DNA from 2 places in the Dysosmobacter sp. Sow4_B12 genome. Region 2 is predicted to be linked to the other one. Evidence: predicted binding sites of a transcription regulator. Region 2 holds the regulator's gene; the other holds the start of a gene.
The links. The regulator CtsR, encoded in region 2, represses protease genes until heat stress. The targets are predictions, from matches to a motif close to AAGGTCAANNAAGGTCAAAT.
Positions count from the first base shown of each region.

Region 1 (11,350 bases), on a different contig from region 2:
ATTTCCGGGTGCTTCTTGTACCCGAGGGGAGCATAGGCGCTGATACGCTGTCCGGCGGCAAACTTTGCCTTGAAAGCAGTTTTTACCTTGCGGCTGGTGTCCTTTGCGAACCATTCGTTGAACAGGTTTTTGAATGGCACAAAATCGGACAGTCCCTTTTCTGTGTCCTCATTCTCCGCAACGGCGATGTACCGCACCCGTTTTTCCGGGAACAGAAATTCCAGATAGTAGTCCATCATCACATGCTCCCGCCCGAAACGGGACAGGTCTTTGGTGACAATGCAGTTTACTTTTCCGGCTTCCACATCGTCCATCATGCGCTGGAAACTCGGACGCTCGAAGTTTGTCCCACTCCACCCATCGTCCACATATTCCCCGACCACATGAAGCCCCTGCTCCCTTGCGTACTGTTGCAGGATTGTCCGCTGCGTTTCAATGCTTACGCTGTCACCATAGCTTTCATCGTCACGGCTTAACCGCATATAAAGAGCCGTGTTGTAAATGGTAGTATTGTAAGGTTGTTTCACCGTAAAAATCCTCCTTCTAAAGAAACAACCCACGCTTACAATACTTTTGCTCTATGGCAATTATATCATATGCTTCCGGCCTGTCCTGCTGGCGCTCTCCCCACGCTCCAAGTCAGGATATTTCTCCACCATATAGGCGTGAAAATCGTCCTGCCACTTCGTCAGGTTTGCCCGGTTGCCGATAATCTCCTTTGCACACAGGCGGTTGTCCTTTGTCAGCGGAACAAAGGTCAAATGCAGGTGGGGCGTTTTCTCGTCCATGTGTACCACCGCCGACACGATATTTTCCCGTCCTACCCGGCCAATGAGGAAGTCCGCCGCCCTCTGGAAAAACGCCTGTATCTCCTTTGGGGATTTCCCCTTGAAAAACTCCGGGCTGGCAGTTACCAGCGTATCGACAAACCGTGTGCTGTCCTTGCGGGTTCGGCACCCGGCCTGCTCAATCCGGCTCTGAATGAAGTGGTAATAGCGTCCCTCCGGCTTGACGATATGGAAGTTGTATTTGCTCCGGCTTGTGTCAATGTCGGGATTGCTGGCATACTGTTCTTTCTGTCTTTCGTGATGGGCTTCCAGCGGCCTTGCCGGGTTGCCCTTGTGCTTCTCAAACCGTAAAATTGCGTGTTGTGCCATTCTGCTCCTTTCCCCATTCCTTTCCTATCCGGGGTTTTCCACAGGGAAAATCCCGCAGAAAATAGCTCGGATAGGATTGGAATGGATAGAATATAAATCAGTCTTTTTATCTTTGTATTTCTATATACCGTCCGGTTTTCGTACGTCTCAGGAGTGATTTCCGTACTTCATGGGTACGGTTTTCAGTCCTCCGGTGTACCAGAACGGGATTTCTTAAAGTCGGTGTTTGGAACCGCTTCATAGGATTTTGGGAAAATGCGGTTGGGTTTTCCACAGCCCTGCTTCTGGATCTCCACCAGTCCGGCGTATTGCAGTTCCCGCAGGGTATTCACCGCTTTCTGCCGCCCACAATGGAGCAGTGTGACCACTTCACAGATAGGGTAATACAGGAAAATCCGTCCGCAGTCATCCGCCCACCCATTCTTGCGGGATAACTCTGTCCGGCGCAGGATAAAGGCGTACAGAACCTTTGCCTCGTTGGACAGGGGCTTGAATGTGGGGGCTTCAAAGAGAAAATTCGGGAGCCGGGTGAAGCTGAACGCCTTTTCCGGCTGGTGGATATAGATGGTATTTGTCATAGTTCGTTTTGTGGACGGTTAGAAGCCCGTTTTCCGGGGCGGGCGATACTTTATACCACCTGCCCCGGTTTGGGGCTTGCAAAGCCTGATAAATCAAGGCTTTTTTCGCTCCTAACTGTCCACAGCAGACCTCCTTTTCCGTTCACTTTCTGTTTTCTGCCGCCTGTGAACTCTGGCGGCACAGCCGGGGCAGTATTTTGCCCGGTTGGATTTGGGGACGAACACACCGCCGCAGACCGCACAGCGTTTCAAGTCCTTATCCCGGAAAATTTCCGCTTCCAGCGTCCCGTCCAGCGGCAAGACCGCCCAGCGGAACCACTTACAGCAGACCGAGAAAGAAATCGTCTGCGGGCAGGTGCAGGTGTCCCCATCGTCAAGGGCAATGCAGTTGCCGTCCTCACAGCAACAGCACTCCCGGCGTATCAGGGCGCTTGCCCGTTTCCGCTGCGCCGGGGTCATGCGGTAAAGGGAACCGTCCGGCCTGCATTCCAGCGGCGGCAAGTCTTTGTAGGGATTATTTTTCATGCGTTCCCTCCGTTTTGCTTTCCGCTGCCGTTCTCCCCGAAAAGGCTTCCTGCCCCATTCCTGCGGCGTGTTCCGGCGTTGGCACGCTCACCATAACTTCGGGACAACTTGTCCCAAAGTGACCTCTGGACAAAGTGTCCAGAAGTCGGCTCCTTGCGGTGCTTCCCCAGCCGGGGGTATTCCTTTTCGGACGGTCATTCGGTTTTCAAGGTGCTGTCCATCGATGAACTAACCTAAGTCTACACCGAAATGACCGCCCGTCCCGTATATCCGAAAGGTGGGAAATCTGCCTGAAAATCCCCCCATTTCCACGCTCTCGGAATTGTGGTAGAATGGAAGAAACTGAACAGTAAATTTGAAGTTGTGGAGGTAACACATATGCTGTTCATTTCCCCGGAAGAAAGAGGAAAGGGGCTCGGAAAGCGCCTGCTCCAATATGGGATTAAAACCTATGCCGTAGAGCGGGTGGCTGTGAATGAGCAAAACCCACAGGCCAAGGGCTTTTATGAACACATGGGCTTTCAGGTTTATAAAAGGACAGACCTTGACGAACAGGGCAATCCTTATCCGCTTTTATACATGAGCCTTAACATCTAAATCGGATTTTACGAAATCTCATATCCCGCAGAGAAGCAAAAACAGAAAGTACCCTGCCTTATACTCATTATCATCATTGCCCTTTTCCTTGACTTGCTTGTGTCTTTGTGATACACTAACATACATAAAATTAGAGGTGAGGTGGAAAGATGATTAACTTTTCTTGCAAATAAATTGGAATATACAGTGATACTGTGTTTTACAGTACCATTGTACCCATTGCAAGAAAGTTAAAAGTCTATTCACTCGATATATCGTAGGCGTATCACTCTTGATAGGGGTGGTACTATTATGCTGTGACGAGCTGCAAGAATTGACTTTCTTGCAGCTCTTATTTTATGTTCTTTATCCCCGGAATAAAGGAGGAATGCGATATGTCGATGATCCGAGTCGAGAACCTTACCTTTGCCTATCCATCCAGCTATGATAACATTTTTGAAAATGTCAATTTTCAAATTGATACAGATTGGAAACTTGGGTTCATTGGTAGAAATGGCAGAGGTAAAACAACTTTTCTAAATCTTCTGCTTGGAAAGTACGAATACCATGGGAAAATACAAGCCTCTGTGCAATTTGATTACTTTCCATACCCTGTTAGCAATAAAAACAGATTAACTGCGGACATTCTCTCGGAAGTCTGCCCGCTGGCGGAAGAATGGGAGCTGTTGAGAGAACTATCCTATCTGGAAGTCCGTGATGATGTGCTTTGGAGACCATTTTTTACGCTTTCCAATGGGGAGCAGACCAAGGTGCTGCTTGCCACCCTCTTTCTGAATGATGGACACTTTTTACTGATTGATGAACCGACAAACCATTTGGATATGGAAGCCAGAGAAACCGTTTCAGCATACCTGAAACGGAAAAAGGGATTCATTTTAGTCTCTCATGATCGCTGTTTTTTAGATGGCTGTGTTGACCATATCCTGTCGATCAATCGGTCAAACATCGAAGTGCAAAGCGGAAATTTTTCTACTTGGTTTACCAACTTCCAGCGTCAACAAGAATTTGAACTCGCTCAAAATGTGAAGCTGAAAAAAAGCATTGATAATATGCAAAAGGCAGCTAAAAGAACTTCTGTCTGGTCAGACCGAATTGAAGCGTCAAAATATGGGAACGGCCCGGTTGATCGAGGGTATATTGGTCACAAATCTGCCAAAATGATGAAACGCTCAAAGGCTATCGAAGTGCGGCAGCAACGTGCAATCGAGGAAAAGTCCGGCCTTCTCAAAAATTTGGAAACCGTAGAAGATTTGAAAATCGCTCCGCTTCTCTATTTTTCAGATACCTTAGTGACTTTCTCTGATGTTGTACCGATTTTTGACGGCAAAAATGTCTGCCAGCCAATCTCGTTTACAGTAAAACAGGGAGAACGCATTGCCCTTTATGGAAAAAATGGTTCTGGGAAAACGAGCCTTCTAAAGCTACTGGTTGGGCAACAAATAGAACATCGTGGGACAGTTGCAATAGGTTCTGGCATGATATTGTCCTATGTACCTCAAGATACTTCTATGCTGAACGGTTCGTTATCAGAGTTTGCGGAAGCCAATCGTGTTGATGAAAGTTTGTTTAAGGCAATCTTACGGAAAATGGATTTTTCACGAATACAGTTTGAAAAGAAAATGGAAGATTTTTCGGCGGGACAAAAGAAAAAAGTGTTGATAGCAAAAAGCCTTTGTGAACAAGCGCATCTGTATGTGTGGGATGAACCTCTTAACTATATTGACATCTATTCTCGAATGCAAATTGAAAATCTGATTAGAGAATTTTCTCCTACCATGATCTTCGTAGAACATGATCTTGCTTTTAGAAATAACATGGCGACCAAAAGCATTCGTCTGGCTACCGAATAGCAAAGCCAGCCGAGCCAGTCAACGGTCAAGATGAACGGCGCATTTCATGCGCCGCCGTTGACAGCCCCGCCCGTCTTTGCAAAAGGTAATCAAGGCGGGAAAGCCACAAAATGGCTTCCCGCCCATTTCAATTTTGCAAGGGAGAACGCTCCCAAATTAAAAAAAGTGCGGCCAAGCACTTTGAGGGATTGGCCGCCTTGTCTGCCCGTTCAGCGGGACGGAGGGCGGCGGTCAAGGCCGGGTATAAAACCGTTCATTTCAGCCTTGACGGTTGCCCGCTGTCCTGCTACTTTTCCGGGAGTGTGGCCACAGCTTCGGGAGATTTTGTCCACAAGTCGGAGCGTAGGACGAGGGACGGGGCTTTCATATACCTGCCGCCGTTCTCTGAAACCAGCCCGATTTTTTGTTCATTCCCATTCACAAAAATTCAGCCTGTTTTCCTGCCGGAGCAAACGGGGCGCAAAAAGCACCGCACCCCGTTTCCCCCGTCAGCCACGCCAGCAGGTATAACACACTACACTTTGCTTCGCAAAGTCGTGTGCCAAATGGGGGCTTTGCCCCCTTTGGAAACCCCCACAAGAAAAGGCGGTACGCTACCCCTCCACGGGGCGCATACCGCCTTTTCTTGTTATCCAGCCCTCCGGCTGTATCGGTTGAGCAAAAGTCAGCATGGGATTGGTGTGGTATCTTTAATTATGTGAAACTCCCCGCTCCCACTTGCTGACGGCCTTATCCGTGATGTGCAAACGCTCCGCTAGGTCCTTCTGGGTCATGTCCAGGGCTTTGCGGTTCTCCGCGATAAAGATTCCCAACCGTTCTTTATTCATGTAATTCACCTCACATTCAAGATACCCACTTCCCTGGAAAAAGGCAACCGACCAGTAGTAGAGTACTTCTTTTTCGTATAATTGCACAAAATGTAAGTTTTGTGCAATTATACGAAATAAGAAAAGGACGGCTTAAGCCGTCCTTTTCTTATTTCGTTTAGTCGTTATCCCAGTTGTGCCAGACATTCTGGACATCATCGCTGTCCTCCAACATGTCGATGAGCTTGTTCATATTCTTCACATCACCCTCATCGGACAAGGTAATGTAATTCTGAGGCACCATCTCAATGTCGGCGTTAACAAAGCTGTATCCCTTCTCTTCCAGAGCCTTTACCACATCGTTAAAGGCATCGGGATCACAGGTAATCTCCAGGGCAGGACCGTCAGCCTCAAAATCGGCAGCACCGGACTCCAGCGCATCCATCATAACAGTGTCCTCGTCCAACTCGCCATCCTCATTGTCAATGACGATAACACCTTTCTTATCAAAAGACCAGCTGACGCAGCCCTGCGCACCCAGGTTGCCGTTGCACTTGTCAAAAGCGTGCCGGACCTCAGGCGCAGTGCGCTGACGGTTGTCGGTCAAAGCCTCCACAATGACAGCCACGCCGCCGGGGCCATAGCCCTCGTAAGTAACAGCCTCGAAGTTCTCGGTGCTGCCGGCACCCAGCGCCTTGTCAATGGTGCGCTTAATGTTCTCGTTAGGCATATTCACAGCCTTAGCCTTGGCAATGACAGTGGCCAGACGGGAGTTGTTATTGGGATCGCCGGAACCACCGCCTTCCTTGACGGCCACAATGATCTCTTTCGCAATCTTGGTAAATGCGGCGGATCGCTTTGCATCCTGCGCACCCTTGGTTTTCTGAATATTATGCCATTTGGAATGTCCAGACATGATAGTTACTCTCCTTCAACATAGTACTGAATCACTTCCCGGTGGGAAGCGGATTTGGTAACAGCCAGTTCCGGGAACTGGTCCGTTAAATACGCAATGACTTTTTCACAGACGGGATCCTCCGTTGGAAAGTGGCCTGCATCAATGAGGTTGATACCTTTCCCTGCCGCGTCCAAGAACTGGTGGTAGCTGAGGTCAGCAGTGACATACGTATCACAACTGGCTCGAATGGCATCGTCCTCAAACTCCCCGCAGGCGCCACCGCCAACAGCCACCCGACGCACAGGCTTTCCAGCATCGGCATACCGCAGGCCATTGCAGCCCAAGGCATGGCACACGAAGCGAACGTAATCCGCCAAGGCTACGCTTTCCGGGTATTCGCCCACACGGCCCAATCCGTTTTCACACAGGGGCCCAGGGTCTACCAGCTCCAGCCGCTGGGCCAAAGCATCGTTCACCCCTCCCCACGCAATGTCCAAGTTCGTGTGCATGCAGATAGCAGAAACATTGTTCCGCAGCAGCTTCAAAAGCAGATGCCCTTGAAAGGTATCGTCCCGGATGTTCTGCACCGGCGTCCAGCGGCAGTTCATAATGGGGTGATGGGCCACGATCAATTGGCAGCCAGAGGCGATGGCCTCGTCCGCCACACCTTCCGTGATGTCCAGTGCCACCAGCACCCGCTCCACGGTCTGGTCCGGGTCCCCCAGGAGGTGTCCCACATTGTCCCACTCCATGGCGGCCTCTCCGGGGGCCAACTCAAAGAGGGCCTGTTCAATTTCCCGCACAGTTGGCATGACGCCACTCCTCTCTCATGTTCATCAGCTGGGTGAGGATGTCCCGCAGACCATCCGCCTTCTCCCGGTCCATCGGGCTGGACGAGCGGTTCAGCCCGGCCACGGCGCTCTGGAAGCGCAGGATCGCCTGTATGAGATACCGATCTCCCAGAGGATCGTGCAGCATCTTTACACCGCCATACAATTCCCCTTCTGTCAGCTTCATCTCGCCAGCGGTGACCTCCATAACAGGCAGGTAGCTGCCCCGCTCGCAGGTCAATGCTTCCCGCAGGATCACGTAACCGTTCTCCGCCAAAAAGCGCCGCAGCACCGCGTCCCGGCTCATGGGCTGGAGCAATAGCGTGTGGGCGCCGTCCTTCGTCCAAGGAGCGGCCGCCAAGATGGCAGCGATATTCTCTCCGCCCATACCGGCAATAATGACAGTGTCTGCCTCCTCGGGTTCAATACCACTCAAGCCATCGCACAAACGGCAGTCCACACCGTCTGTACCGTGACGACGACAGTTCTCCCTGGCTCGCTGGATAGGACCTTTGCGAAGGTCACTGGCAATGGCAGAGCTCACGCGCCCATGGAGCACCAACCACACAGGCAGGTAGGCGTGATCCGTGCCAACATCAGCGACCTTTGAACCGGGGCGCACCCAGTCTGCCAAAAGACGCAGCCTGGGGGAAAGCTCCATTTCTCGTTTTGCCATAGGTTCCTCCGGCAATCGTTGTAAGGACGCATACGGGCTCGCCCCGTATGCGTCCTGCCAGGTGTTTACTGAGCCTTATTGGCTTCCTCGTTCACCAGGGCCAGCAGCTTGTCACAGTCCACGCCATGGACCATGCAGGCCTCCTCCACGGTCTCGCCCCGGGAAGAGGGGCAACCCAGGCAGTGCATGCCAATAGACAGGAAAATGGGTGCGGTGTGAGGAGCAATGTCAAGAATATCACCGATAATGGTGTCTTTGGTAATCGTAATCATGGGAATATTCCTCCAATCAAAAATTCAGCATGGGTATTATACTCTATTCTCTTCACGAATTCAATAGAAAATGCGCGAAATCTTGCTTTTTCGCTGACATGGAGATTCGCCAAGCATTTGGCACATGAAGTTCAGATAACGCCTCCAAATACACGAATTAGGTATGAAAAAGAACACCTGTCCATATGGGCAGGTGTTCTTTTCTGATCGCAATTATAAAAACCGAAGACCGGCTTGTTATCTCTGCTGATCGCGCATCTTGGCGAAGCACTCGCTGCAATAAACGGGACGGTCAGACTTGGGCTCGAAAGGAACCTTCGCCTCGCCGCCGCAAGCAGCGCAAACAGCGGTGAAGTACTCGCGGGGGCCGCGGGCGGCGTTCTTGCGAGCATCACGGCAGGCCTTGCAGCGCTGGGGCTCGTTCTGGAAGCCGCGCTCAGCATAGAACTCCTGCTCACCAGCGGTGAACACGAACTCCTGGCCGCACTCTTTGCACACTAAAGTCTTGTCTTCGTACATGATTTTACCCTCTCTTTGAAAAGAAAAATATATTGCGTTCAGCTCTCGCTGAATTCGCCGGAAAGAAGTTGCTGTGCCACCTTACGGCGGATTCTTTGCACAGCGTTGTCCACGGACTTTGGGGGCTTGCCTACCGTCTCGGCAATTTCCCTGCATGAAAGACCGTCCAAATAGTACCCCAAAATCTTCGCTTCAAATTCGGACAACTGTTTCCGGACACCAGCCAGGAGAGCCGCGGTGCGTTCCCGTTCGATTAAAAAAGTCTCGGGGTTGCCCTGCGCCAAATCGCCGGAGCCAGAGGTGTAGGAATTGCTATCAAAGAAGGGTGTATCCAGAGGAACCGACTGGTTGAGCGGAAGATGCTTATCCCGCGCAGCGGCGCGGAGTACGGAATACAGTCGGCTTCGTATGCAGATCTCTGCGAAGGTCCGAAAAGAAGCTGCCTTACCGGCATCATATTCCCGGACTGCTTTGATGAGGCCCACCATTCCCTCCTGCGTCAAGTCCTCACTGTCACCGCCGATTAGGAAAAAAGGACGGGCACAGGTACGAACCAGCCGGTTATAGCGTGAAACCAAAATCTCTTCCGCCTCCCGGCTGCCTTGAGCAGCCAGCTGGCAAAGGTCTTCGTCACTTCGCGTCTCCATCTGTTGGAATGGTTGATCTTTAACCTTGAACATATGTTATTATACCCGTCTATCCCATAAAATGTCAAGCAAATTATCAAAAATTCCGTTTAGAAGCCTTAGATTTTTAGTGATTTTATAAAATCCGCCAGACGATCAGCAACCTCTTGGGCAGTTTCCTCCGTCTTTGCCTCTACCATAACCCGGATGAGGGCTTCGGTGCCGGAGGCGCGGACCAGCACCCGGCCGCTTCCACCCAAGGCCTTTTCCTCCTCCCGCACAGCGTCTGCCAAAACTTGGGAGGCCATGATTTTCTCCTTCACACCTCCGCTGTGGGGCACCTCCACGTTCACCAGCACCTGGGGATACACGGCACAGCAGGAAGCCAGTTCACTAGCCTTTTTGCCGGAAATGGAAAGCACCTGCAAAAACTGCAGAGCTGTCACTTCCCCATCACCGGTGGTCTCCAGTTCCGTGAAAATGGTATGGCCAGACTGCTCACCGCCGATACGGTAATCACACTCCAGCATCTTCTCCAATACATTACGGTCACCAACAGCGGTACAGACCAAGTTCAGTCCTGCGTTGCGGCAAAATTCATGAAGTCCTAGATTGCTCATCACGGTGGCCACGATGGTGTTTCCGTTGAGCTTGCCGCGGCGCTTCATATCCGCAGCGCACACAGCCATGACCTTGTCTCCATCAATAGTAGCGCCGGTTTCGTCCACCAACAAGCAGCGGTCTGCATCACCGTCAAAGGCCACGCCGATGTCATATCCGCCTTTCACAACAGCATCTGCAAGACTTTCCAAATGGGTGGAACCGCAGCGGTTGTTGATATTGACACCGTCCGGGTCTCGATGGATGAAATCCGTACTGGCCTTAAACCGGCCGAACAGTTCCGGCGCTGTGGCGCTGGCGGCACCGTTGGCGCAGTCCACCAGGATTCGCATACCAGCCAAGTCAGATTCAATGGTAGATGCCACAAAGTCAATATACTCCCGCTTCAGCTGCCGCATCCCGTGGTGGCGGCGGCCGATCTCTCCCCGCGTGCGGAGCTTCATGGGTGCATCAGAGAGGATACGCTCCTCAATGCGGGCCTCCACTGCGTCAGAGAGCTTGTAGCCCTGGCTGCTGAAAACCTTGATGCCATTGTGTTCATAAGGATTATGGCTGGCCGAAATAACGATGCCCGCGTCCGCCTGTTCCCTAATGGTCAAGTATGCCACCGCAGGAGTAGGGATGGTACCCACGGGCTTCACATCACCTCCCACGGAGCAGATACCTGCCATGAGAGCGGATTCCAGCATGTCTGAGGAAACACGGGTGTCCTTACCGATAAGGACCTCGGGGCGGCTTCCCTTGTCTTCCATGAGGACCGTAGCTACCGCCTGGCCTACCCGATAGGCAAGATCCGCAGTCAGATTCTCACCCACGACACCGCGGATGCCGTCTGTACCAAATAATTTACCCATAAATAATGGTTCCCTTCTAATTGTATGAGTTTATATGAATTGTAATTTTGTATCATAACTTGCGATCCGAACTTGCGATTTGACACTATGCAAGAATACGTGTCAAAGCATCAGCTGCTCCATCTCCCCCTCTGGCATTGCGCCGCCAGGGATTGGTTTATGCAAATGTTGATACGCCTTTTGCGTCACACACCGGCCACGAGGTGTCCGAGTCAAGAATCCCAACTGCATGAGGTACGGCTCATATACATCCTCTAACGTAACGGACTCTTCACCAATGGTGGCCGCCAGGGTTTCCAACCCCACAGGACCGCCGTTATAGTTATCGATGATGGCTCCCAGCATCCGCCGGTCCACCGGGTCCAATCCCAGATAATCAATTTCCAGTGCACACAGGGCTTGATCCGCCACATCTTTTGTGATGACGCCGTCAGCTTTAACTTGTGCGAAATCCCGCACTCGGCGCAGCATCCGGTTGGCGATGCGGGGTGTTCCCCGGCTGCGGCGGGCGATTTCATAGGCTCCCTCGGGCACGATATCA
Region 1 covers NZ_JBQKKR010000001.1:271,608-282,957, forward strand. The annotation lists gene ACTQ4R_RS01395 (recombinase family protein) at 1-527, opposite strand, end outside; partial or broken gene mobV (MobV family relaxase) at 594-1,157, opposite strand; gene ACTQ4R_RS01405 (replication initiator protein A) at 1,340-1,735, opposite strand; gene ACTQ4R_RS01410 (cysteine-rich VLP domain-containing protein) at 1,847-2,260, opposite strand; partial or broken gene ACTQ4R_RS01415 (GNAT family N-acetyltransferase) at 2,627-2,857, shown strand; gene ACTQ4R_RS01420 (Lsa family ABC-F type ribosomal protection protein) at 3,232-4,707, shown strand; gene ACTQ4R_RS01425 (helix-turn-helix domain-containing protein) at 5,397-5,534, opposite strand; gene ACTQ4R_RS01430 (YebC/PmpR family DNA-binding transcriptional regulator) at 5,692-6,429, opposite strand; gene ACTQ4R_RS01435 (Nif3-like dinuclear metal center hexameric protein) at 6,435-7,223, opposite strand; gene ACTQ4R_RS01440 (tRNA (adenine(22)-N(1))-methyltransferase) at 7,201-7,917, opposite strand; gene ACTQ4R_RS01445 (DUF1858 domain-containing protein) at 7,983-8,189, opposite strand; gene ACTQ4R_RS01450 (zinc-ribbon domain containing protein) at 8,427-8,708, opposite strand; gene ACTQ4R_RS01455 (sigma-70 family RNA polymerase sigma factor) at 8,747-9,388, opposite strand; gene glmM (phosphoglucosamine mutase) at 9,454-10,809, opposite strand; gene ruvB (Holliday junction branch migration DNA helicase RuvB) at 10,912-11,350, opposite strand, start outside.
Region 1: ACTQ4R_RS01410 (cysteine-rich VLP domain-containing protein) is a predicted target of CtsR. The motif match lies at 2,367-2,386, and genes of this name have one in related genera.

Region 2 (11,350 bases):
GGGCCCGCACTGTACCAGAAGCTGCCAGACATATCCCCCCGGCAGGTCTCCCTCCACGTCAATGCGTCGGGACAGGTGGTCATACTGTCGGGCAGTCGCGGCATCCTGCGGGGACTGCCAAATCTTCCAATTTTCAAAGTGTATCACCGAAACACCTCCTCCACCATCGCCCTCCCGGCGGGCGTCCTGCCGCACGCGGCTGTGCGGCAGGACGCCAAAAAGCTCAAATTTTTGCTGTTTTTTCAAAAATTCTTCTGTTTTTATGTGAAAATCCGGATTTTACAAAGAAAATGTCCGCTTTTCGGTCAATGCCGAAAAGCGGACATTTTGGTTATTTGGTGACGCAGAGCTTGTCGTCCTCCACCGTTAGGCGGGCGGTGTCGCCGGAGCGGAAGGTGCCGTCCAGCATCTTCTCCGCCACAGCGTCCTCCACCTTGCTCTGGATGGCGCGGCGCAGGGGACGAGCGCCGTACTTGGGGTCAAAGCCCTCCTTGGCCAGCTCCGCCACTGCCTCATCGCTGGCGTCCAGATGGATGCCCATGGTCTCCATCCGGGCGGAAACGGTGTCCAGCATCCGGCGGGCCACTTCCTGGATGTCCTCCTGGGTCAAGGAGCGGAAGACGATAATGTCATCGATACGGTTCAAGAACTCGGGACGGAAGGTCTGGCGCAGTTCCGCCATGACCGTGTCCTTGGCCCGCTGGAACGCGGCCTCCGCGCCGGGGTCCGCGGCGTGCTCCTCGGAGGAGAAGCCCAGCTTGGCGCCCGCGGCAGTCAAGGCCTTGGCGCCGATGTTGCTGGTCATGACGATGACGGTGTTTTTGAAGTCCACGGTGCGGCCCTGGGAATCCGTAATACGGCCGTCGTCCAAAATCTGCAGCAGCACGTTCCAAACGTCCTCGTGGGCCTTTTCGATCTCGTCGAACAGCACCACGGAGTAGGGCTTGCGGCGAACCTTTTCCGTCAGCTGGCCGCCCTCGTCGTGGCCAACATAGCCGGGAGGAGAACCGATGAGGCGGGACACCGTATGCCGCTCCATGTATTCGGACATATCAATGCGGATCATGGCGTTCTCATCGCCGAACATGGCCTCCGCCAGGGACTTGCACAGCTCCGTCTTGCCCACGCCGGTGGGGCCCAGGAACAGGAAGGAGCCGATGGGGCGCTTGGGGTCCTTCAGTCCCACACGGCCGCGGCGGATTGCCCGGGCCACGGCCTTCACGGCCTCGTCCTGGCCCACCACACGCTTGTGGAGGGTATCCTCCATATGCAGCAGCCGCTCTCCCTCGTCCTCCGTCAAACGGGTGACGGGGATGCCGGTCCAGCCGGACACCACGGCGGCGATGTCCTCCTCGGTGACAGGCCGGTGCTGGGCGTTGTTTTTCTTTCGCTTATCCCGCTCCTGCTCCACCTGCTCCCGGTAATCCTTTTCGATGTCCCGCAGCTGGGCGGCCTTTTCGTAATCCTGGGCGGCGATGGCGGCTTCCTTGTCCTTGACCAGGGCGTTGATCTTCTCCTCCAGGCTCTTCAGCTCGGGAGACAGCTCCTCGGTCTCCATGCGGACGCGGCTGGCGGCCTCATCCATTAGGTCGATGGCCTTGTCCGGCAGGAAGCGGTCGTTGATATACCGGGCGGAGAGACTGACGGCAGCCTCCAGGGCCTCATCGGTGATGTGCAGCTTGTGGTGCTGCTCATATTTCTCCCGCAGGCCCTTCAATATCTCCAGAGACGCCTCCTGGCTGGGCTCGCCCACCTGCACCGGCTGGAACCGGCGCTCCAGGGCGGCGTCCTTTTCGATATACTTGCGGTACTCGTTGAGGGTGGTGGCGCCGATGACCTGGATCTCGCCCCGGCCCAGGGCCGGCTTGATGATGTTGGCCGCGTCCACGGCGCCCTCGGCGGAGCCGGCGCCCACGATGGTGTGCAGCTCATCGATGAAGAGGATCACGTTGCCGGACTTCTGGACCTCCTCCAGCACCTTCTTGATGCGCTCTTCAAACTCGCCCCGGTACTTGGTTCCGGCCACCATGCCGGAAAGATCCAGGGACAACAGGCGCTTGTCCAGCAGGTCATCGGGCACATCGCCCATGACGATCTTCCGGGCCAGTCCCTCGGCGATGGCGGTCTTGCCCACGCCGGGCTCACCGATGAGGCAGGGGTTGTTCTTGGTGCGGCGGGAGAGGATCTGGATGACCCGCTGGATCTCGCTGTCCCGCCCGATGACCGGGTCCAGCTTGCCGGAGCGGGCATCCGCCGTCAAATCCCGGGTAAACTCCTTCAAGGTCTTGTTTTTACCGCCGTCATCCTTGGCGGCGGCCTTTGCTCCCTCGGCGCCGCGGCCGCGGGGGCTGTCACTGAGCTTCTGCATGAGGGCGGTGTACAGGTGCTTGGCGTCCACACCGGCGGTCCGCAGGATTCGGACCGCCATGTTGTTGCCCTCCCGCAGGATGCCGGCCAGCAGGTGCTCGGTGCCCACGTAGTTGTAGCCGCCCCGGATGGAATCCTCCATGGCGATCTCCACCACGTGCTTGGCCCGGGGCGTCAGCCCCTGGGCGGGATTGCTGCCGGGCAGGCCGACGCCCACGCTGGTCTTGATGATCTCCACGATCATATCGTCCGTGAGGCCCGCCTCCGTCAGCACGGTGTGGGCAACGCCCTCACCCTCCCGGATCAAGCCCAGCAGCAGGTGCTCGGTGCCCACGTAGCCGTGGCCCAGCTCCCCCGCCGCTTCCTGGGAAAGCCGCAGAGCCTCTTCGGCTCCGGGCGTAAATTTATTTTCATTCATAGTGCTTACCTCCCTTTTGGGAATATCCTGTGGTTACTTGCTCTCCTTGTGTTCCGCTTCCAGCTGGTGGATCTGGTCCCGCAGCTGGGCGGCCCGCTCAAAGTTCTCTTGATGGACAGCCTTCTTCATTTCCAGCTTTAAAGCGTTCACCTGGCGCATATAGGCGAAGCGGCTCTGCTCCTCCTTGCCCACCAGGTCATTCTGCTGCTTCTGCTGCTCCTCCTGCTGCTGGACCGGCGCCGCACTGAGGGCGGGCATCTCGGCGAAGAAGTCGTCGAAGGGGTCCTCCAGCAGCCAGCCGCTCCGGCCCATCAGACTGGGCATGGGAGAGAAGAAATCGTCGAAAAAGCCGTTGCCCAGCAGGCTTCCGCCGAAGAAATTCTGCATCATGGAGCGGTTGTGGGCCGCGATTTTCTGGGTGTAGCCCAGCTGCTCGGCGCATTCGCTGCAAAGGTGCTTTTCCGTGACCTTGCCGTTGATGTTGCTCTGGTAAATAAAGGTGACTTCATTCTTGCCACAATTCTCGCATTTCATAATCGATTCCTCCTATATCGCATCTATCTATTATTCATTGCCTGATTTGATGCCGGTCATGCGCTTACACCTGTAAGATCAAGACCTGCTTCATAATATCCGCCCGCACCCGGTCCCGGGATTCCCGGGGCACAGCGGAAAGCGCCTTGTCGCCCACGGCGGCCAGCAGGCTCCGCGCCACAGTCTCCTCCAGCGCCTCGGTGTGGACCAGATTGCTGAGGATGGCTCTGGCGGAGGGCAGGTCCACCTGGTCGCCCAGGGAATTGATGACATGCATCATCAGTGTCTGCCGGTCCACCTGGACCCGGGTGATGCGGATGTATCCGTTGCCGCCCCGGCGGCTTTCCACGATGTAGCCCCGCTCCGGGGAGAACCGGGTGCTCATGACGTAATTGATCTGACTGGGTACACAGTTGAAGCGCTGGGCCAGATCATTGCGCTGGACCTCCAGCACACCGTTTTCCGCTTCGTCCAGGCTCTCTTGAAGAAAGCTGGCGATCAAATCCGAAATCCCCACGCACGTACCATTCCTTTCTGTTGAAAGCCTATTTCATTTTGACTTTGACTTTCTTTAACCTTTTGTTCTGATGCTAGTATACCACCGTCCGGTCAATTGTCAAGAGGTCATTTTTGACTTTCTTTGACCTTTTTGAAAACAAATTATGAACGGCAATTCTTCTTTGCAAAATCAAAGACAAATTTTTAACGGGATATGCTTGCTTTTTCAGAATTGTATGGTAAAATGAAAATCACAAATCTTATGGAGGTGCTTCCCATGGCTTACAAGATTACTTCTGCCTGCGTCAGCTGCGGTTCCTGCGCGGATGTCTGCCCCGCTGGTGCCATCAGCCAGGGCGACGATCAGTATGTGATCGACGCTGCCGCCTGCCTGGACTGCGGTTCTTGCAGCGACACCTGCCCCAACGGTGCCATCGTCCCCGAGGACTAATCTAAAAGGGATACATAAAAGCCCCGCAAGCTTAAGCTTGCGGGGCTTTTTGTTTTCCGCTATAATGCACCTTAGCAGGAGAGGAGGCTGGCACCATGGAACACTGGGAACGCTTAAAACCCGGCGGATACTGCTTTGTCTATGACGACGAGCTGTTCCCTCCCGGAACGGACACGTTTGCCCTCTCCTCCCTGCCCAAGCTGCGGCCGGGGCTGCGGACCGTGGACCTAGGCTGCGGCACGGGACTTTTAGGGCTGCTGCTGATGCAGCGGCAGCCGGGGCTGCGCGTTACCGGCGTGGACATCCAGCCCCAGGCCATCCGTCTGGCGGAGCGGGCAGCGGAGGAAAACGGCCTCGGGGGCCAAATGACCTTTTACGCCGCCGACCTGCGGGAGGTCAAAACCCTGTTTCCCACCGGCAGCTTTGACCTGGCGGTGTGCAACCCGCCCTATTACCCGCCCCGGAGCGGCGCCCTGGCCCCATCGGATACCCGCCGCACCGCCCGGGCGGAGGTGGCCTGCACGCTGGAGGATGTGTGCCATGCGGCGGCCTATCTGCTCCGCTGGGGCGGCAGGCTGTGCCTGGTCCACAAGCCGGAGCGGCTGACGGACCTGCTGGAGGCCATGCGCTCCGGCGCCATGGAGCCCAAGCGGCTGCGCTTCGTTCAAGTGCGGGCGGACCGAGCTCCCTCCCTGGTGCTGGCGGAGGGGTGCCGGGGCGGAAAGCCGGGCCTCACCGTGGAAGCGCCCTTGATTTTGCAGTATCCCGACGGCTCCCCCACGGCGGAGCTGGACGCCATCTATTTCAGACAACAGGAGGACTTGCCATGAGCGGCACCTTGTATCTAGTGGCCACCCCCATCGGCAACCTGGGGGATTTTTCGCCCCGGGCTGTGGAGACCATGGAGGCAGTGGATTTCATCGCGGCGGAGGACACCCGGGTATCCGTGAAGCTTTTAAACCACTTCGGCATCAAAAAGCCCCTGGTCAGCTACCATGAACACAACCACGTCTCCGCCGGGCAGAGCATCCTTGCACGGCTGCAGGCGGGTGAATCCTGCGCCCTGGTGACGGACGCCGGCACCCCCGCCATCTCCGACCCCGGCGAGGACCTGGTGCGCCTATGCGGAGAAAACGGCGTGGAGGTCATCGCCATTCCCGGCTGCTGCGCGGCGGTGAACGCCCTGGCGGTCAGCGGCCTGCCCACGGGGCGCTTCACCTTTGAAGGCTTTCTCACCGTCAACAAAAAGAGCCGCAAGGCCCATCTGGACAGCCTGCAAAATGAAGAACGGACCATGATCTTCCACGAGGCGCCCCACAAGCTCCGCACCACGCTGGAGGACCTGTGCGCCGCCTTCGGCCCGGAGCGGCGGATCGCCCTGTGCCGGGAGCTGACAAAACTTCACGAGGAGACCCGGCGCTGCACGCTAGGGGAAGCCGTGGCCTATTATCAGGACCGCGACCCCAAGGGCGAATACGTGCTGGTGGTGGCCGGCGCGGAGAAGCAGGAGGATGCCGCTGTCACCTTGACGGACGGCGTGGCCCAGGTGCGGGCCTTGGTGGAAGGCGGCATGCGTCTGAAGGACGCCGCCAAGGAGGTCGCCGCCCACACCGGCCTCTCCAAAAACGAGCTGTACGCCGCCGCCCTGGAAAAGTGAGGCATCAAAAACATAAAACCGCTCCGGCTGATCAGACCGGGGCGGTTTTTCCATGTTCAGCAAGCGCGGCGCTTACAGAGCTTTCAGTTCCTTCAGACATTTTGGGCAGACGTTCTTGCCTTTGAATACGGTGATGTCCTTGGTTCCGTCGCAAAAAATACAGCTGGGTCTGTATTTTTTCAGAATGACGGACGAACCCTCCACATAGATTTCCAGTGCGTCTTTTTCCGCGATGTCCAGGGTGCGGCGCATTTCAATGGGGAGCACGATTCGACCCAATTCGTCGACTTTTCGCACAATTCCAGTCGCTTTCACAGTATTACTCCTTTCCTGCCGATATTTCTCTCGTTTTGGCCTACTGACAATATCACAACCTGTCATTAAATGTCAATTTAAACTTTCAAAAATTCAAACTTCATTCACAATTTTGCGCATTTTTGATAAAAGGAGGAAATGCTTATGGCCATGTCGCGGATATGGGGCGGGATGGTCCTCCTCTCCCTGCTGTTCGGCGCGGCTACCGGCCGCATGGACGCGGTGTCGGAGGCCGCCCTCTCCGGTGCCCAGAGTGCGGTGGAGCTGAGCCTGTCCATGGCCGGCGTGCTGTGCCTGTGGTCCGGCGTAATGGAGATCATGAACGTCTGCGGCCTCTCCGGAAGTCTTGCCCGGGCCTTCCGCCCCCTGCTGCGTCGGCTGCTGCCGGAGGCCAGCCAGGACAGCGAGACCCTGGCGGCGGTGTCCGCCAATGTGTCGGCCAACCTGCTGGGCCTGGGCAACGCCGCCACGCCCCTGGGCATCCGGGCGGCCCGCAGGATGGCCCGGGGCTGCGGCGGCGTCGCCAGCGACGAGCTGTGCCGGCTGGTGGTGCTGAACACCGCCTCCATCCAGCTGCTGCCCGCCACCATCGCCTCCGTCCGTGCCGCCGCCGGCTGCCGGACGCCCTTTGACATTCTGCCAGCGGTGTGGTTTTCCTCCGTTCTCTCCGTGGCGGCGGGGCTGACGGCGGCCTGGCTGCTGGCCCTGGCGGGAAGGAGGCGGTCATGAATCTCAGCTCCCTGGTGGTCCCCATACTGCTGGCGGCGGTGGCGGCCTTTGGCCTTGGCCGGCGGGTGGACATCTACGGCGCCTTGACCCACGGTGCCGAAGAGGGACTGACGGTGCTGCTGCGCATCGTTCCCGCCCTGGTGGGCCTTTTGACCGCCGTGAGCATGTTCCGGGCCTCCGGCGCCATGGAGTGGCTCTCCGGCCTGCTGGCGCCGGTGCTGGGCTGGCTGGGCATCCCGTCAGAGACGGCGCCCCTCCTGCTCATCCGCCCCATCTCCGGCAGCGGCGCCCTGGCGGTGGCCACGGACCTGATGCGCACCCACGGGCCGGACAGCTACATCGGCCGGGTGGCCGCTGTCATGCTGGGCAGCACGGAGACCACCTTCTACACCATCGCCGTCTATTTCGGCTCCGCCGGCATCCACCGCACCCGCCACGCGGTGCCGGCGGCTCTGGCCGCGGACTTGACGGGCTTTGCCGCCTCCGCCCTGGCGGTGCGCCTGTTTTTCCGCCCATAGAAAAGCACCGCGGGCAAAACGTCCGCGGTGCCTTCGCAGCGTTTCAGTTTTCCGGAAGATAGGGCTCCGCCACGGGGACCGCCCCATAGGACCGGGTAAACTCACCGTCCACCAGGAACTGCACCTCGTCCACGCTCTCCAGGGAGCATAGGGACTGTACCAGTGCCCGGACAGCTGTCAGCAGCGCCTGCTCGTCCGTCAGCTCCGGCAGTACGGCCGAGCTGAGGTTCACATAACACGCGTCCTCCTCCAGCCAGGCGGATTTCACCCGGAAGGCCTCCGGGAACACGGGCCGCAGGCCCTTTTCCTCCGGTCCCTCCTCCAGGGCCTTGATGACCGCGCCTGCCTGGGTATCACCCTCATAGAGCTTCAGCTCCATGTCCGTGGGGACCAGCCGCCCCTCCTCATTCTGGAAGTACAGCGTGACCGCCACCGTGCCCACCACATCCTCCGTGGTGGTGAAAAGCACATCCCGGGGACGAAGCCGCTGGGTGCCCCGGTAATCCAGCTCCTGTCCCCGGACTGTGACCCGCACCTCGGATATTCCCGGCAGCTGGGTCAGCGTCAGCGTGATAGCGTAATCCGCCAAGGTCAGCGACACGCCGGACAGCGCTCCGTAGGCCGCGGTCAAGTCCACCACGGCCCGTCCGCCCTCCAGCGTCAAGGTATTCAAGACCGTTCCCGTGGGAAAGGGACTTTTCAGCGATTCGTCCAGCGGGCCCTTCAAAAGCTCTGTCAGCAGCTCTTCCGCCATCCGGGCGGTATCCTCCCGGGAAATATCGGCAGGCAGGTAGATCTGCTCCGCCCGAAGGGCGTCGCCGCCGGCTGCGGCCGTGAGGTCCTTTTCCCGGAAATAGAGGTCGTAGCTCTCGGCCTCCTGCCTTCCCGCCACCGCCGCGTAGGTGCAGCCGGTGAGCACCGCCAGCAGGGCACACAGGGCAAGCATCCGTTTCACGATGGCTCCCCTCCCTTCCAGGGCCAGCGGGCGGTGAACACCGCGCCGCCGCCCGGGCGGTTGGCCGCGTCCACGGCTCCGCCCCGCTTTTCCACAGTGTCTCTCACGATGGACAGTCCCAGGCCGGTGCCGCCGGCGCTCCGGGAACGGGCCTTGTCCACCCGGTAAAATCGCTCAAACACCCGGTCGATGTCCGTCTCCGGGATGCCGGGTCCGTTATCCGCCACTTCCAGCACCACCCATTCCCCCTCTTTGCGGAGGGAGACCTGGACCGCGCCGCCGGCGCCGGAGTATTTCACGGCATTGTCCGTCAAATTGTAGATGACTTGATGGATCTCATCCCGGGTGGCCATCACGGTGCACGCGCCGGCAGCCTCGTAGGTCAAATCCACCCGCCGTTCCTGGGCCACCAGGCTCATCATCCGCATGACCTGCTCCAAAACCGGCAGCACATCCACCCGCGCCGGCGGGTCCAGCACACCGCTGTCCAGCCGGGTCAGCCGCAGCAGGTCCTCGGTGATGCGGCTGAGGCGCTCCGCCTCCTGGCCGATGTCCGCCACGAACTCCCGGGTGGTGGCGGCGTCGATGTCCTCTGTCTGCAAAATGGAATCCGTCAGCAGCCGGATGGCGGCCAGGGGCGTTTTCAGCTCGTGGGAGGCGTCGGACACAAAGCGCCGCCGGGCATTCTCCGTCTTCTGCAGCCGGTCCGTGAGGCTGTTGAACTCCTGTCCGATCTGGGCGATCTCGTCCCGCCCCGGGATCTCCGCCCGGTGGCTGTAAGCGCCCTCCCGCACCTGGCGGATGGCGGTGAGCAGCCGTCCGATCTTCCGGGTCAGCGCCCGGGACAGCACCATGCTCAGCACCAGCACCATCACGGCGATGACGGCGGACAGCCGCAGCAGGTTTTCCTGCAGGCCCTTCAGCAGGGCCGCCTGCTCCGTGTCATACTCATAGGCGTACACGGCGCCGATGATCTGGTTTTGATACAGCACCGGCGAAGAGGCGCGGCTGCGGAAGGCGCCGCCCTGGTAATTGCAGATGAAGGCGTCGTTGCCCATCAAGGCCTGGACGATCTCCGTGTAAAGGGCATATTCCCCCACGGCGTTTCCGGTCTCCCGGGTGTCATAGAGGACCTTTCCGGCGCCATCCGTCACCAGGATGCGGGAAAGGCCCGTCTCCTCCACCACCGCCATGGCCGCGGAGACATTCTCCTCGTTCAGCTTGTCCAGGCCCGAGAGGGAGTACACCATAACGGACACGCTGGACTGGAGGGTGGTGGCCTTGGAGCGGAACACCAGGTCCTCCGACACCAGCAGGGGATATGTGTTCAGCAGCATCAGCACCGCCGCGATGACCAAAATGTAGCTGAGGCCGAATTTTACCTGCAGACTGCTCCAAAAGGAGCTCTTATCCCTTGAAATAGTACCCCACTCCCCACTTGGTCATGATGTGGTCCGGCTCCGCCGGGTTTTTCTCCAGCTTTTCCCGCAGGCGGCGGATGTGCACATCCACGGTCCGGTAATCTCCGGCGTAGGAATAGCCCCACACCACGTTCATCAGGTTTTCCCGGCTGTATACCCGCCGGGGGTTGCGCATCAAAAGCTCGATGAGGTCATACTCCTTGGCGGTGAGCTCCACGGTCTGGCCGTCCCGGATGGCCACCCGTTCCTCTGTGTTGAGGCTCAGATCTCCCGCCGCCAAAATGGCGCCCCGGTTCCGCTGCACGCCGGCGGCCCGCCGCAGCAGGGCCCGGACCCGGGCCTTCAGCTCCAGGATGTTGAAGGGCTTCGTGAGGTAATCATCCGCCCCGCACTCAAAGCCCATGAGCTTGTCGGCATCCTCGCTTTTGGCGGTGAGCATGATGATGGGCACATTGGAAAACTCCCGGATGCGCATGCAGGCCTCCAGCCCGTCCACCTCCGGCATCATCACGTCCAGGATGATGAGGTCGAACTGGCCGTTCCGGGCCAGCTCCACGGCGGCGGCACCGTCATAGGCGCACTCCACCTCGTAGCCCTCGTTCTCCAGATTGAATTTCATGCCCTTCACCAGCAGTTTTTCGTCGTCTACGACCAGGATCTTCATTTCGCTTCCTCTCTCTCCACAAAGACACGGCCCTCCAGGCCGGCCAGCTTCTTCTCTCCGATTCCGCTGACCTCCAGCAGCTCCTCCACGGTCCCGAAGGCCCCGTTGGCCTCCCGGTACGCCACGATCCGCGCCGCCAGCTCCGTGCCGATGCCCGGCAGGCCGGCCAGTTCCTCCGTCGTGGCGGTGTTTAGGTCCAGGGGCACAAGGTCCGGCACCAGCTCCTCCTGGGAGGCGGAATGCTCCGTCCGGATGCGCACCGGCTCTGTCCGGCGGGCGTCATAGAGGCTCAGCCCTGCCAGCAGGCACAAAAACACCGCCGTCAGACCCAACAGGCATTTTTCCGTTTTGGTGGCTTTTCCCGCCGCTCTCACTGTTGAACTCCCCTGTTTTTTTTGGTATAATGATTGTAATTGTCGAACCGTGTCACACGGCACGCTTCTTGGAAACAGCTAATCACAGTATATCATAGATTGCGGGAGTTGCACATGAAAGCAAAGCGTTTTTTATCTGTTTTTTTATTGTTCACGCTGCTGGTGAGCTTGACGGCCACCTCCTTTGCCGCCGCTGAGGAGCCGGTGCTGCCGGAGGACCCGGATATTCAGGCCAAGGCGGCACTGCTGGTGGACGCCAATACCGGCTCCATCGTCTATGCCAAAAATGAGCATCAAGAGCTGTATCCCGCCAGTCTCACCAAGATCATGACGGCGCTGCTGGTCATGGAGGCTGTGGACAGCGGCCGGCTGTCCCTGGACCAGGAGATCACCGCCTCCTCCACCATCGAGTCCCTGGACACCGCCGGCAGCACCGCCGGCATCAAAAC
Region 2 covers NZ_JBQKKR010000003.1:173,840-185,189, reverse strand. The annotation lists gene ACTQ4R_RS05990 (hypothetical protein) at 1-147, opposite strand, end outside; gene ACTQ4R_RS05985 (ATP-dependent Clp protease ATP-binding subunit) at 332-2,785, opposite strand; gene ACTQ4R_RS05980 (UvrB/UvrC motif-containing protein) at 2,819-3,319, opposite strand; gene ACTQ4R_RS05975 (CtsR family transcriptional regulator) at 3,384-3,821, opposite strand; gene ACTQ4R_RS05970 (DUF362 domain-containing protein) at 4,095-4,268, shown strand; gene ACTQ4R_RS05965 (tRNA1(Val) (adenine(37)-N6)-methyltransferase) at 4,364-5,098, shown strand; gene rsmI (16S rRNA (cytidine(1402)-2'-O)-methyltransferase) at 5,095-5,925, shown strand; gene ACTQ4R_RS05955 (AbrB/MazE/SpoVT family DNA-binding domain-containing protein) at 5,998-6,240, opposite strand; gene ACTQ4R_RS05950 (spore maturation protein A) at 6,391-6,969, shown strand; gene ACTQ4R_RS05945 (spore maturation protein) at 6,966-7,487, shown strand; gene ACTQ4R_RS05940 (GerMN domain-containing protein) at 7,531-8,433, opposite strand; gene ACTQ4R_RS05935 (sensor histidine kinase) at 8,439-9,800, opposite strand; gene ACTQ4R_RS05930 (response regulator transcription factor) at 9,850-10,527, opposite strand; gene ACTQ4R_RS05925 (ComEA family DNA-binding protein) at 10,524-10,901, opposite strand; gene ACTQ4R_RS05920 (D-alanyl-D-alanine carboxypeptidase family protein) at 11,016-11,350, shown strand, end outside.